DNA from 3 places in the Pseudorhizobium sp. NPDC055634 genome. Region 1 is predicted to be linked to each of the others. Evidence: riboswitches for the same ligand, from Rfam matches in the RefSeq annotation. Region 1 holds a riboswitch; each other region holds the start of a gene.
The links. A riboswitch is a leader RNA that binds a small molecule or an ion and turns the genes downstream of it on or off. The one in region 1 is predicted to bind cobalamin.
Positions count from the first base shown of each region.

Region 2: another riboswitch for cobalamin. It lies ahead of nrdH (glutaredoxin-like protein NrdH); the one in region 1 lies ahead of ACWGPT_RS05715 (TonB-dependent receptor domain-containing protein).
Region 3: another riboswitch for cobalamin. It lies ahead of ACWGPT_RS11140 (acyl-CoA thioesterase); the one in region 1 lies ahead of ACWGPT_RS05715 (TonB-dependent receptor domain-containing protein).

Region 1 covers NZ_JBSHHW010000003.1:111,178-118,762, forward strand. The annotation lists gene ACWGPT_RS05695 (adenosylcobinamide amidohydrolase) at 1-477, shown strand, start outside; gene ACWGPT_RS05700 (ABC transporter ATP-binding protein) at 496-1,299, opposite strand; gene ACWGPT_RS05705 (FecCD family ABC transporter permease) at 1,296-2,294, opposite strand; gene ACWGPT_RS05710 (ABC transporter substrate-binding protein) at 2,291-3,127, opposite strand; gene ACWGPT_RS05715 (TonB-dependent receptor domain-containing protein) at 3,192-5,054, opposite strand; cobalamin riboswitch at 5,225-5,439, opposite strand; gene ACWGPT_RS05720 (ABC transporter ATP-binding protein) at 5,647-6,447, opposite strand; gene ACWGPT_RS05725 (ABC transporter substrate-binding protein) at 6,416-7,420, opposite strand; gene ACWGPT_RS05730 (ABC transporter permease) at 7,450-7,585, opposite strand, start outside.
Region 2 covers NZ_JBSHHW010000005.1:269,954-277,538, forward strand. The annotation lists gene nrdF (class 1b ribonucleoside-diphosphate reductase subunit beta) at 1-186, opposite strand, end outside; gene nrdE (class 1b ribonucleoside-diphosphate reductase subunit alpha) at 285-2,438, opposite strand; gene nrdI (class Ib ribonucleoside-diphosphate reductase assembly flavoprotein NrdI) at 2,426-2,824, opposite strand; gene nrdH (glutaredoxin-like protein NrdH) at 2,835-3,056, opposite strand; cobalamin riboswitch at 3,304-3,517, opposite strand; gene ACWGPT_RS10945 (hypothetical protein) at 3,752-4,231, opposite strand; gene ACWGPT_RS10950 (hypothetical protein) at 4,374-4,580, shown strand; tRNA gene ACWGPT_RS10955 (tRNA-Pro) at 4,685-4,761, opposite strand; gene ACWGPT_RS10960 (hypothetical protein) at 4,989-5,345, shown strand; gene ACWGPT_RS10965 (transglycosylase SLT domain-containing protein) at 5,490-6,401, shown strand; gene lhpI (cis-3-hydroxy-L-proline dehydratase) at 6,425-7,585, opposite strand, start outside.
Region 3 covers NZ_JBSHHW010000005.1:308,525-316,109, reverse strand. The annotation lists gene ACWGPT_RS11160 (sulfite exporter TauE/SafE family protein) at 1-120, shown strand, start outside; gene ACWGPT_RS11155 (FCD domain-containing protein) at 193-648, opposite strand; gene ACWGPT_RS11150 (LysR family transcriptional regulator) at 987-1,889, opposite strand; gene ACWGPT_RS11145 (hypothetical protein) at 1,893-2,060, opposite strand; gene ACWGPT_RS11140 (acyl-CoA thioesterase) at 2,054-2,728, opposite strand; cobalamin riboswitch at 2,827-3,030, opposite strand; gene ACWGPT_RS11135 (DUF1852 domain-containing protein) at 3,307-4,290, shown strand; gene ACWGPT_RS11130 (methionine synthase) at 4,317-5,345, shown strand; gene ACWGPT_RS11125 (flavin reductase) at 5,371-5,877, shown strand; gene ACWGPT_RS11120 (ABC transporter substrate-binding protein) at 6,065-7,273, shown strand; gene ACWGPT_RS11115 (hypothetical protein) at 7,277-7,585, shown strand, end outside.

The DNA.
Region 1 (7,585 bases):
CATCTCATGACGTCACGCGCCGTGAAGCACCATCACGTCGGACGCAGCACGGTCGGCGGCGTCACCTCATCCTGCCTCGCGACGGTCGGTCTGTCGAATGCCAGCCGGGTCGGCATCGTGCCGGACAGGATCTCGCGCGTCGGGACGATCAATCTGCTCGCACATGTCGGCGTCCCGCTGTCCGAGGCGGCGTGCATCGAGGCGCTCTCGATCGCCGCGCAGGCCCGTACCGCCGCGATCATGGATCTCGGGCTCGAGCGCAATGGTGATGTCGTGACGGGAACCGGAACCGACTGCATCGTCATCGCATCGCCATGCGGTGAGCCCGGCTTGCCCTTTGCGGGACTTCATACCGATATCGGCATGTCTCTGGGTCGGGCTGTCTACCAGGCGGTCACGGAAGGCGGGCTAGAGTGGATGGCAGAATTCTTCCCCTCACGCGAGGCGAGACGTCTTCCTCTCCCGAGCACGACGTAACGGGAGTGAAACCACCGCCTATACCGTTTCCCCGCCACGATCGGTACGATCCAGGATCTGCACGACGGGCCCGCCTTCCGCCGTTCCGAGATAGGCGCGAATGCCGTAGACCTCGGCCAGCACCCGCTCGGTGAGGACTTCCCGGGGTGTGCCGTCCGCGGCGATCACGCCGTCGTTGAGGATGACGAGACGCGTGCACCAGCGCGACGCGAGGCCGAGGTCGTGCAGCGTGGCGATGACCGCCCGGCCTTCGCCGGCGAGCGACCGGAAGATGCGCATGAGGGCGATCTGGTGCGCCGGGTCGAGGCCGGCCGCGGGTTCGTCGGCGATCAGGATGGGCGTCTGCTGGGCGAGCGCGCGGGCGATCAGGACGCGCGCCTTTTCGCCACCGGACAAGGCCATGGCCGAACGCATGGCGAAGCGGCTCACGTCCATCCGCTCCATCGCGTCCCGTATCGCCCGGCGATCCTCGTCTCCGCGCCGCAGGGCGAAGGTTCCGCTATGGGGCACCCGCCCTAGCCCGACGAGGCGCTCGACGCTCATCGGCCAGGCGATTTCATGCTCCTGCGGCACATAGGCCATCAGCGCCGCGCGCTGGGCAAGCGTCAGGCCCGCACCGGAGCTGCCCGAGACCGTTATCTCTCCCCGCGAGGGTATCAGGCCGACCAGGGCGCGAAGGAGCGTGGACTTTCCGGCGCCGTTCGGCCCGATCAGGCCGACCAGTTCGCCCGGCCGGACGTCGAGGGAGAGGCCGTCGATGACCGCACGCTGACCCAGGCTGACATGCAACTCGCGTATCGAAAGAAGCGGCGCCGATGTCACAGCATTTCCCTCCGCGTCCGGTAGACCAGCCAGAGAAAGAAGGGCGCTCCGACGACCGCGGTCAGCACGCCGAGCTTGAGGTCCCGCTCGGGAGCGATCAGCCGCACGAAGATGTCGGCGGCGAGCACCATGCAGGCGCCGCCAAGCGCGCTCGCCGGCAGAAGCCGCGAGGGAACCGCACCCGTGAACGGCCTCAGCATGTGCGGCACGACCAGCCCGACAAACCCGATCGCGCCGGAGACCGCGGTTGCGGCCCCCACCGAGGCGGCGACGCCGAACACCACGCGCCGCTGCACGCTCCTGAGGTCGATCCCCATGCTGGAAGCAGCATCGCGCCCCAGCGTCAGCGCATCCAGCGGCCGGCCGAGGCTGAACAGCGAAAGCCAGCCGATCACGATGAACGGTGCGGCGAGCCATACATGGGTCATCGAACGGTCCGTCAGCGACCCCATCATCCAGAACATGATCTCCAGCGACGCGAAGGGGTTGGCCGAAAGGTTGAGGGCAAGCGAGGTCATGGCGGCCGCGAAGCTCGATATCGCCACGCCGGCCAGGATCAGCGTCAACGTGCTTCCCGAGGACCCTGCAAGGGCGCGCACGACCAGGACGCCCAGGAACGCGCCGGCAAGACCCGCAAGCGGCAGGCCGAGCGAGAACGCCGCCGACAGTCCCGAGTAGATCGCAAGGACCGCCCCAAGCGATGCGGAGGCCGATACGCCGATCAGCCCCGGCTCCGCGAGTGGGTTCCGCATAAAACCCTGGAGGACCGCCCCGGAGACCCCGAGGGTCGCGCCTACCAGGAGGCCGAGAATGGCCCGCGGCAGCCGGATGTCGCGGACGACGAGGCCGATCAGGCTGTCTTCCCACCACAGAAGGGCCTCCAGGCTTTCCCACAGACCGATCCCGGTCGAGCCGACCGTTACCGACAGGACGAACAGGACGGCCGCAAGCAGGCCGAGCCCCGCCAGCATGGGAGTGTAGAAGCGGTCGCTCATGGAGTACCTGTTCCCTTGGCGGCCTCTTGCAGGAGGCGCACCGCTTCCAGCGTGAAGGGACCGCCACATACGGTCAGCGCCGGAGGCAGAACCGCGCTCTTCTTGCGCGCGACGAGGTCCAGATAGGCGGGATGCCTGAAATTCTGCTGGGCAAGCGCCGGCGCATCATAGTGATCGTCCGCGACGACGATGATGTCAGGATCGGCCATGACGAGCATTTCGAGCGGCAGAATGCCCGTTCCGGTGAGACCCGCTTCCCGGCCGACGTTGCGAAGGCCCGCCGCCTGGACCACCTCGTCGACCAGCGTGCCTGCGCCGGACGAGTAGCTGTTGGCGTAGTAGAGCGCCACGCGACGGTCCGGCACCGGATTTGCCCGAAGCCTTGCGAGTTCCGCGTCGAAATCGGCAAGTATGGCTTCGGCGCGGTCGCGCCACCCCAGCACGTCGCCCATCCTGCGAAACTCTGCTTTCATCTCTTCGAAGGAGGCCGGGGGTGCAAACTCCTCCACCGGAATGCCGCGCCGGCGAAGCAGGTCGACGGTGGTTCGGGTGGTGAACGTTCCCGCCAGCACGAGGTCCGGCTTGAGCATGTAGACTTCCTCGGCGGAGCCGTGATTGACCGCATACCGTCCGGCGTGCTCGGCGAGCGCAGAGGTGTTCGGATCGGACGCCAGAAAGCTGACGGAGAGAAGCTGTCCCTCGTCGGCCAGCAGCATGGCCATCTGGTCGGTGCAGACGTTCAGCGACACGATCCGCTTCGGGCTCGCCGCAGCCGACGGCGACCCGTGAAGGGCAAGCACCATCAGTGCGATCAGCGGTATTTTCTGCGTCATCTTCATGTCCGCTTGTCCGGATATCCGCGCCAGCACCCCGGCGCGGAAGGAGTTGTCCGATGGCTCAGAAGGAACGGGTGACGCTCAGGTTGAACGTCCGGCCCGGAGCGCGATAGTCGGTGATCGTCTGGTACTCCCTGTCCAGCACGTTCTCGACCGCCAGCCTGATCTGCGACTGCTCGTCGAGCGTGTAGATCATGGAAATGTCGAACGTCACATAGCTCGGCAACTCGACCGTATTGGCGGCATCGGCATAGCGCTTGGCACCGTAGAGGAGCTTGCCGCTGAGTTCCAGCTTCTCCGTCGGCGTGAACAGAAGCTCTGCAGTCGCCTTCAGCCGGTCCCGATAGGGGATGTATTTATCGGTTTCCTCGTTCTTCGACGAACGGATGTCGAGGGTCGCCTTGCCGCTCCACTGATCGTTGAACCTGTGTGCAAGCACGGCTTCGACGCCCGTGACCTTTGCCCGCGCGATGTTGAGCGGAACATAGGTCGGCGGGCTGGAGGCGATCGCGTCCTTAAGCCATGTCTGGTAGAAGGCGACGTCGAGGCTCGTCTCCGGGCCGACCTGCCACAGTGCGCCCAGTTCGTAGGAGCGCGACCTTTCCGGCTTCAGGTCCGGATTGGAGAAACCGGGATAATAGAGATCGTTGAAGGTCGGGGCGCGGAAGCCGGTACTGGCGGATGCACGCAGGACCAGATCGTCGATCACCTCGTAGCTCATGCCGGCATTCCACGTGGTTGCCGAGCCGAACTGTTCGTTGCGGTCGTGGCGAATGCCGGCGTTCAGGTTGAAGTCGTCGTATTCGAACCCGTACTGGGCGAAGACCGCCCCAAGATCCCGTTCGGTCACGCTGTAGTCCGTGGTTGCCGACACCTCCTCGCGGTAGACTTCGACACCGCCGCCGAGCACGTGGCTGTAGTCGGGCAGATCGAAGGTCTTCTGCGTGGAGGCTAGTATTCCGTAGCGCCGCGTCGTGAAATCGCGGCGACCGGCAACGCCGTCGCGGAAGTTTGAGGCGTCGTCGATGCCAACGGTCGTCTCGAGGGTGGAGAACCAGCTCTCATCGTGATCGACCCGAACGCCGACCTTGCCGGCGAACGTTGTGACATCGACCTCGTTGTCCTCGGGAGCGAGCGCATCGTACTGCGATCGTCCGCGCGAATAGAGACCGTCGGCATAGAGCCTTCCCCAGTCGAAATCCTGCGAGAGGCGGAGATTGAGAGAGCCCTGGAGAAAACCCTCGTCGTCCGGTTCGTGTCCCCATGCGAGCGGGGTGGTAAAATCGTAGCCCTGGGTACCGAGGACCTGCCCGCCGATGAAGTAGTTCAGTCCGCTATCCGTCAGCCCGCGCGTGCTGAGGTCCGTGTAGCCGCCCCAGGGATGGGTTATCCCGGTGGTGACGGACGAGCACTGCGACCGGCCGTCGGCACACCCGGTGCCGTCCTTGGTGATGATGTTGATGACCCCGCCGATGGCGTCCGCGCCGTATTGCGCCGAATGGCCGCCCTTGGCGATTTCGATCCGCTCGATGGCGCTCAAGGGGATGTTGAAGATCGGTGTCGTTCCGCTGGTAGCGGACGCGCTGCGGATGCCGTTGATCAGGACGAGCGTCTGGCTGGCGCCCATGCCCCGTAGAGAAACGTCCGCCACCGCGCCCTGCCCCCCGTAGCGGCTGATCGAAACGCCCGGATACGCCTTCAGGAGCGAGGGAAGATCGGCTGCCGCCGACCGGTCTATTTCCTCTCGATCGATGACGGTCACGGTCGAGGTGACGGAGGCGAGCGCTGATTCGCGCCTCAGCGGGGTCAGCACGATCGTCTCGAGCGTGGTCGCCTGGTTCGCGGTTTCAATCCCGTCCTGAGCATGGGCCCCTCCGGGCGCGCTCAGCAGGATTGCCGCGCCAATTACTCTCAAATTACGCATTTCAGCCCCAGTCTACGTGCACGCAGCACATTGCCAACTTCGCACCGCAGGCGGACCTGAAATCTGGGAATGGACGTCGAGGATGGTACCCGGACGGCCTCCGCACGCGGCAACTTCTTCAAGTTGTCACCGCTACGGACGGCCGCGCCCGAACGCGCCCCGCGTTCAGACATGGGTGACCGGATAAGGCAGGTCTCCTGACTTCCGTGTCATCGCGTCGCCCCCGCCTTCCCGCATCCATCCCGAAGGAAGAAGGCAGTGGCATTGTGGAGGCTGGCTCGACGGTTACAGTTGCGGGGGCAGTCACGGACTGGGCTTCCGAAGAAGCCGCACCGTGTTCCCATTTAATCCACCTCTCGGCGGAGCCAAATCCGGGATCAGGACTAGTGGAACTCTCGCCCCCGGTCAACGACGTCTGTCGACGCCGGCCGTACTCTCCGGCGGGTTCAGGTCCGATGGCGGGGAAAGCTTGAGGAAGGCGACGTCGGCCGGCACCTCAAGGCGGTGCGGCGGGCGCAAGATCGCGTCTTGCGCCCGCGCCGAGGCCGCTGGGGAGGAGCATGCAGCCGGCCCGGCTGTTTTTTGTGTCCGGCTAGTGGAGGCCGAATTCGGCGAGCAGCGACTGGCGCAGCGCGACGAACCGGGGATGGCCGCGATCGCGCGGGCGCGGTAGGTCCACATCGATCGTCCTCACAAGCGTCCCCTTCTGCTTCGGCAGGATCAGCACCTTGTCGGCGAGGTATATGGCTTCCTCGAGGTCATGGGTGACGAGGACCATGGTCACGTGCTCCTCCTCCCAGATCCGCGCGAGTTCCTCCTGCATGGTCATCTTCGTCATGGCGTCGAGCGCACCGAGCGGCTCGTCGAGAAGAAGGAGCTCCGGCTGGACCGCGAGCGCCCGGGCAATGCCGACCCGTTGCGCCATGCCCCCGGAGAGTTGGGCCGGATAGGCATCGGCGAACTCGATCAGTCCGACCAGCCGCAGGTACCGGCGCGCCTGCTGGAGCGCCTCGGCGGCCGGCAGTCCGCGCACTTCCAGGGGAAAGGTGACGTTCTGGCTCACAGTGAGCCACGGCAACAGCCGTGGCTCCTGGAAGATCACCGCCCGCTCCGCCCCCACGCCATGAATGGGGGCGTTGTCGATCAACACGTCCCCGCCGTCGGCGGCCTCCAGTCCCGCCAGGATGCGAAGCAGCGTCGTCTTGCCCGAGCCGCTCTCCCCGACGATCGCCACGCACTGGCCGGCGCCGACATCGAGATCGATCCCCCTCAGGACGCTCAGGTCACGGCCATTGAGGGCAAAGGACTTGGAAAGGCCTCGTATGGAAACCTCCCGCGGCGGTGTGCGACAGCTTCCACGATCAGCCTCCGCTCGCCAGTGTCTGGGGTGCATAGAGGATGTCGGATGCCGAGAGCTGCCCCTTGCCGAGCTTTCCTTCGCGTTCCAGCACCTCGATCCAGAACTGCAGGTCACGCTCGACGGCGCGCCCGCCGGGCCTCACGCCATAGCCGGCAAAATACTGGGCGATTTCCGGGTTTTCGCCTCGTTCCTTCAGCACCCGCGCGAGGATCTCCTCGGTCTTTTCCGGGTTCTCGCGAGCGAAATCCAGAGCCTTGGCGGAGGCTTCGACGAAGGTCCTCGCGGCTTCAGGATGCTCCTCCGTCCAGTCGCGCCTGAGCACCACGAAGCCGCCGGCGATCTCGCCCAGCACGTCCGTATCGTCGAAGATGGCCCGCAGCCCGCCGGTCTTGCGCGCCGCGCCCTCGAACGTCGTCTGCCAGTATCCGAAGGCGGACACGTCGACCTGCCCGGCCCTCAGGACCTGTTCCAGCTGCGGCCCGGGCACGACGACCAGCCTCGCGGCGTTCTCGGGCAGTCCTTCGGCATGGAGCGCTTCCCGGATCGTGTAGTCGAGATGTGCCCCCAGCGTGTTCACCGCGATCGTCTTGCCGGCGATGTCCTTGACGGAGCGGATCGGGCTCTCCTCCAGGACGTAGAATATGCTCTGGACCTGGTCGTTGATGCCGTTGCTCGGATAGGCCGCGACGAAGTCGTTTCCTCCGGCGATCGAGTTGATGACCGCGGCGGTGGCGGCACTGCCGATATCGGCGCTGCCGGACGCCAGCGCGAAGAGGGACTCCGGCCCTCCTCCGGCATAGCCGATGTTTTCCAGGACCACGCCGGTGCCCTCGAAATACCCGAGTTCCTGCGCCAGTTCATGCGCCGATACGCCGCCGTGGCTGGCGAGGTAGCGAAGCCTGGTTTCTTCCGCCGCCTGGGCGCCGCTCAGGAGTGCCGTGCTGGCAAAGAGTGCCACCGCGGTGTGCATGGCGAGAAGGGAGAGATGTCTGCGGGTAATGTTCATGATCGTGAGCCTTTGCGTGATGAGGTGGATCAGCGGTTCAGTTCGTTCCAGCGGCAGAGCCTGCGCTGGACGCGTTCGAGGGCGTAGTTCGCACCGAGCCCGAGGATCGCGAGCAGGAAGATGGCGGCGAACATCAGCGGGATCTGGAAATTGTACTGGGCGTTC
Region 2 (7,585 bases), on a different contig from region 1:
TTCCTCCGGCTTCAGCATCGCCCAGGAGGGGATGTCGTTCGACAGCGGCACTTTCTCAGGCAGCCAGAAATTGGAGGTCAGGCGGTTCCAGACTTCGAGATCCTTGTCGTCCTCGATGCGGTTCCAGTTGATGGCGCGTATGGCGGCGGCGGGCTTCTGGGCCTTCGCCTTGCTTTGCATGTTCATCGGTAATGTCCTTTGGAAGATCGGGGCTGCCCCTCACCCCGCCTCCGCTCTGTTCGGCGCGGGCGGATGAGGGGCAAGCACCGGCACATGGCTGAAGATCAGAGCGCGCAGGAAACGCAGCCCTGCACTTCCGTGCCGGTCAGCGCCATCTGGCGAAGGCGGATGTAGTAGATGGTCTTGATGCCCTTCTTCCAGGCGTAGATCTGAGCCCGGTTGATGTCGCGGGTGGTCGCCGTGTCGCGGAAGAACAGCGTCAGCGACAGGCCCTGGTCGACATGCCGGGTTGCCGCCGCGTAGGTGTCGATAATCTTCTCCGGGCCGATCTCGTAGGCGTCCTGGTAGTATTCGACGTTTTCGTTCGTCAGGTAGGCTGCCGGATAATAGACGCGACCGATCTTGCCTTCCTTGCGGATCTCGATCTTCGAGACGATGGGGTGGATCGAAGAGGTCGAGTGGTTGATGTAGGAGATCGAGCCCGTCGGCGGCACGGCCTGCAGGTTCTGGTTATAGAGGCCGCCCTCCATCACCGCCGTCTTCAGGTCCTGCCAGTCGTCCCGGGTCGGAATGCGGATCCCGGCGTCCTCGAAGAGCGCCTTCACCTTCTCGGTCGCGGGCAGCGACTCGACCTCGGTGTACTTGTCGAAATATTCGCCCGAGGCGTATTTCGAGTTCTCGAAGCCCTTGAAGCTCTGCCCGCGCTCCACCGCCAGCCGGTTGGAGGCGCGAAGGGCATGATAGGTCACCGTCAGGAAGTAGATGTCGGTGAAATCGACCCCTTCCTGCGAGCCGTAGAATATCCGCTCGCGGGCGAGGTAACCGTGCAGGTTCATCTGCCCGAGACCGATCGCGTGGCTCTCGTCATTGCCCTTGGCGACCGAAGGCACCGACGAGATGTGGCTCATGTCGGAGACCGCGGTCAGCGCACGGATCGCGGTCTCGATCGTGCGGCCGAAGTCCGGGCTGTCCATCGCGGCTGCGATGTTGAGGGAGCCGAGGTTGCAGGAAATGTCCTTGCCCATTTGCGCATAGGACAGGTCCTCGTTGAACAGGCTCGCCTCGCTCACCTGCAGGATCTCGGAGCAGAGATTGCTCATCGTGATGCGGCCGGCGATCGGGTTGGCGCGGTTCACCGTGTCCTCGAACATGATGTAGGGATAACCGCTCTCGAACTGGATCTCGGCGATGACCTGGAAGAACTCGCGCGCCTTGATCTTCTTCTTGCGGATGCGCGAATCCTCGACCATCTCCTGATACTTCTCGGTCACCGAGGTTTCGGTGAAGGGCACGCCGTACACCCGCTCCACGTCATGCGGCGAGAAGAGGTACATGTCCTCGTTGTTGCGGGCGAGTTCGAAGGTGATGTCGGGGATGACGACGCCGAGCGACAGCGTCTTGATGCGGATCTTCTCGTCGGCGTTTTCCCGCTTGGTGTCGAGGAAGCGCATGATGTCGGGGTGGTGGGCATGGAGATAGACCGCACCGGCGCCCTGCCGCGCGCCGAGCTGGTTGGCGTAGGAAAAACTGTCCTCCAGGAGCTTCATCACCGGGATGACGCCCGACGACTGGTTCTCGATCTGCTTGATCGGCGCGCCCATCTCGCGAAGGTTGGTGAGCGACAGGGCCACGCCGCCGCCGCGCTTCGAAAGCTGCAGGGCGGAATTTATCGCGCGGCCGATCGACTCCATGTTGTCCTCGACGCGCAGCAGGAAGCAGGACACAAGCTCGCCGCGCTGTTTCTTGCCGGCATTGAGGAAGGTCGGGGTCGCCGGCTGGAACCGGCCCGAGATGATCTCGTCGACGAGATCGCGGGCAAGCTCCTCGTTGCCGGCCGCAAGCGTCAGCGCCACCATGCAGACACGGTCCTCGTAGCGCTCGAGATAGCGCTTCCCGTCGAAGGTCTTCAACGTGTAGGACGTGTAATACTTGAAGGCGCCGAGGAAGGTCGGGAAACGGAACTTCCGCGCATAGGCCTCGTCGAAGAGGTCGCGCACGAAGTTGAAGGAATACTGGTCGAGGACTTCCTGCTCGTAATAGCCTTCCGTCACCAGGTAATCGAGCTTCTCCCGCAGGTTATGGAAGAAGACGGTGTTCTGGTTGACGTGGCTCAGGAAATACTGCTTCGCCGCCTGGCGGTCGCGGTCGAACTGGATCCTCCCCTGATCGTCATAGAGGTTCAGCATGGCGTTCAGCGCATGATAATCGAGCGGCGCTTCTGCCGGGGCGCTCGTTTTCGTCTGGGTCAGCGTGTCCAAAATCGTTCCAGTCCCTGTCTGACGGCGATGACGTCTTCCGCGGTTCCGAGAAGCTCGAACCGGTAGAGGAGCGGCACGCCACATTTGTCGGCGATGATCCTGCCGGCGCGCCCGTAGGCCTCGCCGAAATTGGTGTTTCCCGCCGCGATCACGCCGCGGAGGAGATGGCGGTTGCGGGGATCGTTGAGAAACCGGATGACCGGCTTCGGCACCGCTCCCCTGTCGCCGCCAGCGCCGTAGGTGGGCGTGACGAGCACATAGGGCCGGTCTGCCAGCGGCCGCACGGCATCCGCCTCGACGGGCAGGCGCACTGCGCTCTGCCCGAGTTTCTCCACGAAGCGCCGGGTGTTTTCCGATCGGCTGGAGAAATAGACGAGGCCGGCCATTTCCGGCCCCTTACGAAAGCGCGCTGATCATGTCGGGGCGGAACCCGCCCCAGTGCTGTTCGCCGGCAATCACGACGGGCACCTGCCGGTAGCCGAGCCCCTGGACGAGGGCGAAGGCCTGCATGTCCTCGGAAACGTCGACGACGGTATAATGGATGCCCTGGCGGTCGAGAGCGCGGGTGGTGGCAGCGCACTGGACGCAGGCGGGCTTGGAATAGACGGTGATCGACATGGGTTCCTCGTGGAAATTGGGCGCAGGAAGGCATTGTCGGACCGGGGCCGCACCAGGCCCGGACCGACGCCAAGGGGAAAAGACGTGCGAATGCCGCAGTCGAAAGCGACTACGGGTCAGCGATGACGTGGAATGGCGTGTTCATGGCCTTGACCCCGATGCAGACGAATTGACGGGGGCGCGAGGAAGGCGGCCTGCCCGGCAAAATCCGGACACGAGCGACCAAACCCTGCCCGGCACCCCGCCGGCGGACGTTTCGATCAAGGCAGGTCTCCTGGCTTACGGGTCGTCACGCCTGATCCGCCTTCCCGGGTCAAACCCAGTGGCGCGATGGAGCAGGCACTCGCCGTTCACAGTTGCGGGGGCAGCCTCGGCTTCACAGACCTATGTCCGCTACCGAATTCCCGTCTTAGCCCCGATCCGAAAACCGAATCGAAGGAACCTCGAACACTAGATATAGTAGACGAGATGAAATCCCCGTCAACGGCTATGAACGGTGGGTGAGGAATACGGCGGGGATAAGTACGACGGGCGGAGGCTTCGCGGCGGCGCAACAGACCGTCTGGCAGGGCAATCTCGCATGGCGATCCGCGGCCGGGAAAAGAAAAACCCCGCATTGCGGGGCTTCGAGCTGGTCGGACGCGTGCAAAAAGGCGGGCAAGGACGCTAAGGCGGGGGCCGAACGGCCACAGGCCTCAGTTGCAGATGCGAACGCCGCCTTTGACCATCGTCTCCCACTTGGGCCCCAGCGTCTCGCGCGCCGAGACCGCGTTGGCTGCGTCGGGCTCGCCCTCTTTAAACATGCGTACGCCTATGGCCTGATCATGGCTGCCGCCGTAAATTGTCGGGCCTGGCGTGTAGGTGGTGATCGCGTTCACGGTGGCGAACCGCCCATACGAGTTCACGGAACCATGGGTGCTGTAGGTTCCGGGCATTTGGGTGGCGTACGTGTTGTTTGCTGCCGAGGCGGATGTGATGACGTAACGGTCGTAGCCCGCCTTGATCGTCTCGACCGCGGCTGACTTCTCAGCAGCTTTCAATGCGCCGGTGGACCCGCACATCGACTCGGCGCTCGTTTGAATGATGATCTCGTTCTTCGAAACGCGCATCGCGCTTGATTGCACGCACGACGTTAGCGCGAGCGCTGCCGCCGCGACCCCTACGATGATTTTCAATTCGGTATCTCCCCCTTGTCCGCGCCCAAATCGCATTGGCCGAGAGGCTCGTCAACTCGCGGAAATCATCGGTGCAAAATCAGAAACCCCGCTTCCAATTCATGCCCGCGAGCGCGCAGGCGTTTCGTTTCTAGGAACCCCGGTGGCCAAGCAAACAGAACGGGCGACGCGCTCCGGGTGGCGTTCGACGAGTGCAAAAAACAACTTCGACGAAATCAGTGAATTCCTCGACCACCTAGAACCCACCGCCCATGCGGATGTCGTCGAATTGCCTACGGCAGGACAGGGCGGCAAGGGACACCGCAGTTTAGCCAGGCGATGTCTGTACGGCGGCGGTTCAGGATACTGACGCATTCGACACGGCAGCACACGGGTTGCCGCAATCATTGCCGAAGGAGGAGTTGCGATCGAAAGGTCGACAAAGAAAAACCCCGCAACTGCGGGCTTTTCAGCTGGTCGGAGTGGCAAGATTCGAACTTGCGACCCCCACGTCCCGAACGTGGTGCGCTACCAGACTGCGCTACACTCCGTGACCAGCGGCGCCTCTATAGACCAGCCATTCGGCTTCGACAAGCGGTCGGATGCAAAATTTGCGGCCTCTGCCTTGCCAATAAAGCATCGGCAGCGGGCGTGGCAAAAAGGTGGCGGTGACGGGATATTTCGAGAGCGAGGCGACGCGGTGCTGCGCCGCACCGTGGGAATCTGCTAGTGCGGCCCCGCAACGTGTCGGACGAGCAGAGAAGAGGGTCTACAGGACATGAACCGCCGCATCATCGCATCCACAGCCGTCATCGCCATCGTGCTTTCCGCCTGCACCACGACGCGCGCGCCGGCCAACCCGATCGAGGCCCGCTGGCTGGGGCAGTCGGCGGGCAAGTTCTTCGCGAGATACAGCCCGCCCCTCAGCGACACGGCCACCGGATCGACGACGCTCTACAACTGGCGGGGCGGCTACCAGCGGATCAAGCTGCAGAACGGCCGCACGGCCAATGTCAGCTGCGCTGCCCAGATCACGGTCGATGCCGACTACAATATCCGCGCCATCCGCATCACCGCCGACCGCCAGGGCGCCACGGGCCCGAGCTATTGCCAGGAACTGCTGACCCAGGAGTAGCAGCCGCCTCGAGGCACGCGGGCGGCAGACCCACCGTCCGCGGGCCCTCCATCCGCTGCCGTCGCGCGACGATGGCCCACGATGGCCCTTCGCCGCGGTTCATGGCAGAATGGTTCGTCAGACGGACGACCGCGCGCATAGACCATGGCCAGACTGGCGATTTCGCTGCTGCTCTTCCTCGCCTTCACCGCCGAGAGCCCTGCCACAGGGCAGCCCGGCGAAGAGGAAGGCGAATGCCTGTCTTCCTGGGTGGACGAGACATCCGGTGACGCGCTCTGCATCCGCCGCGAGACGTTCAACCACGATCTGTGCGGCGGCATCGAGTATTTTGCCCGCACGCAGGACATCCCGGCGGATTTCTTCGCGCGGCTGATCTGGAAGGAAAGCCTCTTCAGGCCCGATGCCGTCAGTCCCAAGGGGGCGCAGGGCATCGCCCAGTTCATGCCGGGCACCGCAAGGCTGAGAGGGCTCTCGAACAGTTTCGACATCCTGCCGGCGCTGGGCGCCTCCTCCGCCTATCTCAAGGAACTCAACGGCCGGTTCGGCAGCTACGGATATGCCGCCGCCGCCTACAATGCCGGCGAGGCGGGCCTGCAGCGGTTCCTCCAGCTGGGCCTTCTGCCGTTCGAGACGCGCGACTATGTGCGCTCGATCACCGGCTACTCGATCGAAGAGTGGACGAGCGAGCCTCCGGACGCCGCGGCCGCGCCGCTCGACGCGGACAAGACGTTCCTGGACAGTTGCGTGGCGCTTGCCGAAAGCAGGCGGCTTTCGGCGGGATCGATGCTCGCCGAGGGGCCGTGGGCGCCCTGGGGCGTGCAGATCGCCGCGCATGCCAGCCCCGAGGTCGCAAGGAAGCTCTTTGCCGGCAGGGTTGCCCGCCTGCCCTCGCCCCTCGACCGGGAACTGCCGCTCATGGTTCACCAGACGCGCGGCAATTTCGGCCATCGCGGCCGCTATGCGGCGCGGATCGGGCGGGAGACCCGCGCAGAGGCGGAAAAGCTCTGCGCGACGATCAGGTCCGCCGGGGAGGCATGCACCGTCTTCCGGAACTAACCGCCCGGAACTAGCCGTCCAAACTAACCGCCGAGCCAGGCGGGAAGCCGGTCGGGGGCCACCCCCGTGACGGCCGCTTCCGCGCAATCGCGAATGCTGCCGAAACGGACCGTCCGCCCGCTCAGGCCCGGGCCGTAATGGGCATATTTGCCGGAATTGGTGAGGACGGACCTCGCTTGCGGCGGAAAGACCGGCTCGCTGATCGAGCACCAGCACAGATCCGGCAGGACGGTCACGCCCGACTGCCTGAGGAGCGGCAGCGTTCTTTCCTCCTCGGCCGCCCTGATGACGTCGTGCCCGGCGGTCACGATCACCGCGACATCCGGGCGGCACCGGCGCCCGGCAAGGGCTTTGGCGAGGGCCCGGCATTCGCCGAGCGAGGCATGCGGGCTTCCGATCGCGACGAGATCGACCCGTTCGGGGCCGGAAGAGAGTTCGCGCCAGCCACCCGCCATGTCCTCTCGCGTGATCCGGTGGCGCGGCAGGCCGGCGGCTGGGGCCGCGTCGGCCTCGGGGGTAACGCCCTGGATATGCAGCATGGGCGCGGCGGAAGTGGTGCCGAAGGCCGCGCAGAGCGCCTTGAGGTCGTCCATGGACGGCGCTCCTCCCTCGAGGCCTCGCAGAAGCGGAATGCGATCGGGCGAGAGCTTTCCGGCAAGGTAGCCGACCAGCGGCCAGAGCGCGTCGTCGAAATCCTGCGGAAGCTCGATATCGACGACCAGACCCGGCTTGCGGTTCAAATCCAGATAGACGCCGGAGAGCGGTGCCCGGCCGGTCAGCGCGATGCAAAGGTCGAGGAAGTCAGGATGCTTAGGCGTGCGCGCGCCGAGCACGGAATTGGCGAAGATAACTGCGTTGGATTCCGCCCAGGCAATGCACTCGCCGTAAGTCGGCGCGCTCTCCAGCAGGTAGGGAGCGCAGGTATAGGTCGGACGGCAGCCCATACGGACATAGGCGTCGGCGAGTTCCTGCGCCGGCTGTCCGAAGTCTTCCGGCACGCGCTGCGCACGCCAGTTCGCATGATCGACCGAGATTGCGTTCATGGTGGCGGGGATACGGACGCGTGCGCCCGTCGCCGCCATCTTCTGCGCGAAAAGAAGGTTGGCGCGGCTGGCATAGATGCACCCGTCGATATGGGCCTGGGTCACGTCCACGAGCCGGCGCGCGCCCTGCTGTCCGGCCAT
Region 3 (7,585 bases), on a different contig from region 1:
CCACTGGGTGCTCGCACCGCGCATTCGATCGAGCCACGCATTCTGCGCATCCTCTTCGGCGCCTTCCTCACGGTCACGGCCACCAAGATGTTGTTCGATAGCTACCGCCTGTTGTTCTAGGAGTACGGACTTTGAGTGGTACATGCGGATTGATGTCCCTAGATTTCTCTCGGTTGACGGGGCCGGCAGTGACTACGACCGTGATTCGGCCGAGCTGAGCGTGGAGCGGAACCGCATTTTTGAGCGCTCGACGTGGCGGAAAAACGCCTCCTGCGCGTGTTCGCGATTGCCGGAGGCGAGCGCATCGACCATTTCGCGGTGCTCGCGGTTAGAGACCGATAGACCGCCTGCCTGGACAAGGCCGCGGGCACGCGCAAGGTGCAGCTTGTTGACGAAAACCCTTGTATTCCCTGACCAGTGTGTTGTTGCCGGTGGAGGTGACGAGATAGTCGTGGAATGCCAAGTTGACGGGATATTAATCGTCGAAGTTCTTGCTGGCCGCGATCTCGTCCATCTGGTCGAGGAAACACTGAGCTTGGCCAGCATCTGATCGTTGACGAGATCGGCGAGCAGGCGTCCGGCAAGGCCGAAGATCGCCGCACGGACGTCGTAGATTTCAAGTGCCTCCGCTGGCGAACCCGAGCGCACAAAGACGCCGCGGTCGCGGATGCTCTTGACGAGGCCCTTGGCCTGGAGGCTCCGTGTCGCCTCCCGCGGGGGCCCACGGGCTGGTGCCGAAGCGGGTCGAAATCTGGATCTCGTTCAGCCCATCCAATACAAGAAGCTGCTCCAGCGCGCCATTGATCGAGAGAGATAAAAATATGTCCGGACTGTCGTTCCAGGATGTAGTACAGGATTGTCGTACAACAACATCAAGTGAGCGCGATATCCAAGCTTCTTCAAGGGCTTGAAAACGGCAGAAACCTTAGCTGGGAATCCAGGCGCCCCAGCCAAGACTTCCTTTCCAGGCCAGCAATCCAGGTCCTTCACGCTGCCGTCTGGTCAGGCCGGGATCTGCGGGATGTCTCGAGGAAGCCGGCTATGAAATCGACGGTGTCGTCGCCATCCCGCAAGCCGAGATGGATGCTTTTCTGGATGCCGGTCTTACCCATCCGGACCGGGCGGACCCCAAGTGCGGCCGCTTCCCGATGCACAAGCCAGTTCGGAACAGCGCTGACCCCGCGGCCTGCCCCCACGAGTTGAAGCATCATTTCGGTGGTTTCGACACTGCGGTGATGGCGGGGGCGGGAATTGGCGGGCACCAGAAACTGCGTGAAGACATCCAGCCGCTCCGCCGGTACCGGATAGGTAAACAGCGTCTCCTCCACGAGGTCCGCGGGCTCGGCATGGCGTTTTTGCGCCAGCGGATGATCGGCCGGAACGGCGAGCACAAGTTCGTAGTCGAACACCGGCAGGTAATGGATGCCGGGTGCCTCGATCGGATCCGGCGTGATCAGAATGTCGATCTCGTATCCGCTCACCGCCGCCACACCGCCGAATGCGAACGATGTCGTCAGGTCGAGGTCAACGTCCGGCCAGTCGAGGAGATAGGGTCTCGTGACGCCCATCAGCCATTGATGACAGGGATGGCATTCCATGCCGATCTTGAGGAAGCCGCGCTTGCCGCGGCGATAATCCGACAGGACACCCTCGGCCCTTTCGATCTGCGGGAGAACACGTTGCGCCAGCCTCACGATGTAGCGGCCGGCCTCGGTGAGGCGGAGGTTGCGGCCATCCTTCTCCCACATGGCGACGCCACAGCGTTCCTCCAGCTTGCGGATCGTGTGGCTGAGCGCGGACTGGGACACGTTCAGCCGCTCGGCCGCAGCAGTCAGGCTGCCCAGGCGATCGACTTCGTGCAAGATCGACAGATGTTGCCTGTCCAGCATGGTCTACACGCCCCTCTTGCCGCTCGGCAGAACGTCTGCCGGGGAGATGTCGCGAACCGGGACGGGCCGATGATCTTCGGCGACCGCCACCATGGTGAAATGTCCGGTGGCAGTGATATGCCTCTCGCCGGTGAGGAGGTTTTCGGACCAGAGCTTCGTTTCGATCAGCATCGACTGCGGCCCACGCGCTCGACACGCGCTTCCGCCTCGACGATTTCACCGATCTCGATTGCCCTGGCGAAATCGATGCGTTCTGACGAGGCGAGGACCACCAGCTTACCGCAGTAGCGGGACGCGACGACGAAGGCTGCCTTGGTCATGTAGGCGATTGCCTCGCCCCCGAACATCCGGCCGACGCTGTTCGCCTGATCCGGAAATACGATCTCGACCATGGCAACGCCATCGCTCCTGCGGGACGCCTCCTCAGGAGGCAGTTCGGGCAAGACACGGTGCCTGGCGTCTTCGCCCTCGGGTATGGCGACCATGTTGAAAATGCCGCGTGTACAGGTGTGCCGCTGCCGACCGACAATGGTTTCCGCCACCATCTCGACCTCGACGGTCAACGAGCGACGACCGGCCTTGATAGGTCTTGCCGTGAAAACGACGATGTGCCCCATGCGGGCCGGCTGCCTGAAATCGATACGCTCGCAGGACGCGGTCACGAAAGGCATCCGTCCGAACCGGGTCGCCGCGATGAAGGCTACCCGATCCATGAGGGCGAGCCCGGCTCCCCCGAAGAGGGTGCCGTGATGGTTGGTATCGCCGGGGAAAACGATGTCGACGAGACAGGTGCTCGATCCCGGCCGGGCAGGAATTGTTTCGGGGGAAATCTCGGTCATGGGCCCTGCCATCGCGTTGCGGCCGGGCGATGGGATGACGCAGAGACGACGGCACGGGAGGCCTGTCGCGAAAGCGGCACTCCGGGACACCCCGCCCGTGGACGTTATCTATCGCGGCAGGTCTCCTGGCTTGCGGGTCTTCGCTCCGGTCCGTCTTCCCGAGGCATGGCCTCAGTGACTTGGATGGACTTTCGCTCGCCGCTTACAGTTGCGGGGGCAGCTTCGGCCTCAGGCAGAGCCTTCACCGAATTCCCTCTTAGCTCCGGACTTTCGCCCGCAGAACCACGATGACGCACCAATGTCGCATGTCGCCTAAGCGGTCAAGGCGTCTCCGTTCGACATGGCACGCGGGGATGTGCGGGGTTCTTCGCGCTTCCGCCGTTTCTCAGGCTGGCGGAGAGGCTTCGATGTTCATGTCCAATGATGAACACGGCTCATGCTTGGGTGAGAGAATACCAATTTTTCCCGATCAACGGCTCAGGCATACAGCAGGCCCGGCTCTCGACGACCGGGAGCATTGAACTGCTGACCGATGGAACCGATGAGGTTCGATCTCGGAACGAGGACGCCAGATCGCGATGAGCCAGGACTTCACCTTCATCATTAAGAGCATCCCGTTCGATGAGGATTACTGCCCGTCGGAGAATACCCGGATTACGACCAACTTCGCCAATCTGGCCCGAGGCGAGAACCGGAAGGACAATCTCCGCAATGCCCTGCGAATGATCGACAACCGGTTCAACGCGCTCGCGCACCAGAATAATCCGAAGGGCGATCGTTATACCGTAGAACTCGAAATCGTTTCCGTCGGAATGGTCGTCGAAGCTGGGGCCCGGAGCGATCCGTTCCCTCTCATCGAAATCCTGAAGACGACGATCCGCGACCGGAAAACCGGCGAACGGATCGAGGGCATCGTCGGAAACAACCTCTCCTCCTATGTCCGGGATTATGACTTCAGCGTCGTTCTGCCTGAGCACAACAAGGGGCGGCCCGCTTTCGATACGCCAGAGGATTTCGGCGAACTGCACGGAAAGCTGTTCAAATGTTTCCTGAATTCGGAAGCCTACAAGGAGCAGTTCAGCAAGCCGCCGGTCATATGCCTGAGCGCCTCGTGCAGCAGGACATATCACCGCACGGAAAACCAGCACCCCGTGCTGGGGGCCGAGTACGTCCAGAACGAATTCTCGTCGACCGACCAGTACTTCGCAAAAATGGGACTGAAGGTGCGGTTCTTCATGCCGCCGAACAGCGTTGCGCCTCTTGCATTCTATTTTGCCGGCGATCTGCTCGCGGACTACACCGATCTCGAACTTATCAGCACCATCAGCACGATGGAGACGTTTCAGAAGATCTACCGCCCCGAGATCTACAACGCAAATTCTGCGGCAGCAGCCTGCTACCAGCCAAGCCTCAAGCATCAGGACTATTCAGTGACCCGGATCGTCTATGATCGCGAAGAGCGTAGCCGGCTGGCCTTCGAGCAGGCAAGATTTGCCGAAGAGAAATTCATCAAGCCATACAGGGCCGTTCTCGAGCAGTGGTCTGCAAACTACGCCCTCTGACGAACCGAAAACACAAGGTGCCTATCATGAAGACATTGTTGCCCACGTCGACCGCCGGCAGCTTGCCGAAACCCTCCTGGCTCGCGCCGCCCGAGAGGCTCTGGTCACCCTGGAAGCTGCGGGACGAAGAACTGATCGAAGGCAAGCGTGATGCCCTGCGCCTGGCGCTCGACGATCAGCGACAGGCAGGTATCGATATCGTCAGCGATGGCGAGCAGACCCGCCAGCATTTTGTCACGACATTCATCGAACACCTCGCCGGCGTCGATTTTGAAAAACGTCAGACCGTCAGGATTCGCAATCGGTACGATGCGAGTGTTCCAACGGTCGTTGGCGCAGTGTCGCGGCAGAAACCGGTTTTTGTCGAAGACGCCAAATTTCTACGCCAGCAGACGACGCGGCCGATCAAATGGGCCCTGCCGGGTCCTATGACCATGATCGACACGCTCTATGACGCGCACTACGGGAGCCGGGAAAAGCTCGCCTGGGAATTCGCAGCAATTCTCAATGAGGAGGCCCGGGAACTGGAAGCCGCCGGCGTCGACATCATCCAGTTCGATGAACCGGCCTTCAATGTCTTCTTTGACGATGTCAATGATTGGGGTGTTGCAACCCTGGAAAGGGCGATCGAAGGCCTGAAGTGCGAAACCGCCGTGCATATCTGCTACGGATACGGCGTCAAGGCAAATACCGACTGGAAGAAGACCCTTGGGTCGGAATGGCGGCAATACGAGGAGTCCTTCCCGAAGCTGCAGCAGTCCGGTATCGACCTGATCTCGCTGGAATGCCACAACTCGCATGTCCCCATCGATCTGATCGAACTCCTTCGCGGGAAGAAGGTGATGGTGGGCGCCATCGACGTGGCAAGCGATACAATCGAGACGCCGGAAGAAGTTGCCGAAACGCTTCGCAAAGCCCTTCAGTTCGTCGATGCCGACAAGCTCTATCCCTGCACCAACTGCGGTATGGCCCCCCTGTCTCGCCAGGTCGCCAGAGGCAAGCTTGCTGCTCTGGGAGCAGGTGCCGAAATTGTCCGTCGAGAGCTTTCGGCCTAGGCGCGGCCCGCGGCGGGAGGCCGACGTGAATATAGCGAACGACCGATTTGAAGCCGTGGACAAAGCCACGTTTCGCAACGGCATGTCGCGTCTCGGGTCGGCGGTGAATGTCGTTACTACCATATGCGGTGGCCGACGTTTCGGTTTCACGGCTTCGGCGGTGTGCAGCGTCAGCGACACACCGCCGACGCTTCTCGTCTGCATCAATCGTGGAAGCTCCTGTTTTCGTGCGTTCGAGAAAACCCGTCATTTCGGCGTCAACACGTTGATGCCGGGGCAGGAGGACATATCGGATGCTTTTGGCGGAAGGACGGTCTTGCAGGACAGGTTCGAGCTTGGCGAATGGGGCTGCGGCACTACCGGCATCCCGATCCTCTCGAACGCATCGGTGAGCTTTGAATGCGAGGTCACCAATTCCATCGACGAGGCGACCCACCGCATCTTCTTCGGACGCGTCATTGAAATGCGTGAGAACGAAAATCAGGCAGCGCTGCTTTATTGCATGCGGCGCTACCTCGGCCATCCGCGATGACGCCGTTCGTGGTCCCTGACGACATCGCACTTGGCCAAGCGGTGGCGAGGCCTTTCCATGCCTGAGTCGGAGCGTTTTAGAGAAGCGGGAGCGGGCGAATGTGCAGAATTGATTGTAAGCATTTCTCCGAAAGACATCATACCGTAACGTATCTCCGGAACACCATTGATCGTGGAGTATTCGGATCATGCTTGCACGGAAGCTCTCGATTATTGCAGGTGTTTCTGCCCTGTGCTTGACGGGGCCGCAGGTTCTGGCGGCCGGCAAAAGTGAGCTGATACTGGCTATCGGCGGTGAGCCGGATACCGGATATGATCCGTTGTTCGGCTGGGGTCGCTACGGCCATCCCCTCTTTCAGTCGACGCTTCTCGTGCGCGACGCCGGTCTGGCGACGAAACCCGACCTTGCATCCGAGTGGACGCTCTCGGATGACAAACTAACCTGGACCATATCCATCCGTGACGACGTGAAATTTTCAGACGGTACCTCCCTGACTGCGAAGGATGTCGCATTCACGTTCGAGCGGGCAGCCAAGGCCGGAGGACCCCTCGATCTCACCGAGATGGCGTCGGTCGAGGCAGTTGACGACAAGACCGTGGTCATCAGGCTCAAGCGGCCATGGATCACCTTCGCGGATAATTTCTACTCGTTGGGCATCGTACCCGCCGGGAAATACAGCCCAGGATACGCACGTGACCCGCTCGGGTCCGGTCCATATAGACTCGTCTCCTGGACACAGGGCGAGCAACTGATCGTGGAGGCAAATCCGCACTATTACGGAAGGAAACCGCCCTTCACCCGTCTCACCTTCCTGTTTGCCGGCGAGGACACGAGCCTGGCCGCCGCCGGGGCCGGCGAGGTCGACATGGTCTCCGTCCCGGCAACGCTCGCCGATGCCGTTCCCGAAGGCTTCAGGCCGGTGGTGGTCGATTCCGTCGACAATCGGGGGATTCATTTTCCCATGGTCCCGAAGGGCGCAAGGATGGACGCTGACGGAAATCCCGTCGGCAACGACGTGACGGCCGATCTTGCCGTCCGCAGGGCCATCAATCTCGGCATCGACCGCCAAAAGATCGTCGATGTGGCGCTCCAGGGACACGGCACGCAGGCCTTCGGACCCGCGGACGGGTTGCCCTGGTCGAACCCCGAGGCTGCGGTGACGTTCGATCTTGCGGCAGCGAAGGCAATGCTCGACCAGGCCGGCTGGATACCTGGTCCGGACGGCATTCGCGAAAAAGGCGGAACACGAGCGGCTTTTCCCATCAACTATTCCGCCTCCGATTCCACCCGGCAGGCGATTGCGATCGTGGTGTCCGAGCTGCTGCGGCCGCTCGGCATCGAAGGCAGGCCGAACGGCACGACGTGGGAGGTCATCGACCGCGTGATGCATACCTAACCCGTGGTCTTCGGATGGGGAAGCCACAGCCCGGTCGAATTGTACAGCCTCTACCAAAGCGGGCGGGCAGGCGTCGAATATTACAATCCGGGCTTCTTCTCCAATCCGGTCGTCGACCAGTACTTCGACGAAGCGCAGCGCGCCCCCAGCCTCGAAGCATCCTATCCCGACTGGCAGAAGGCGGAGTGGGACGGTGCCACCGGCTTCGGCCCCAAGGGGGAAGCCGGGTGGGCCTGGCTGGTCAATCTCGATCACATCTACTTCGTCAGCAAATGCCTCGACGTCGGAGACCCCCAGGTCGAACCGCATGGC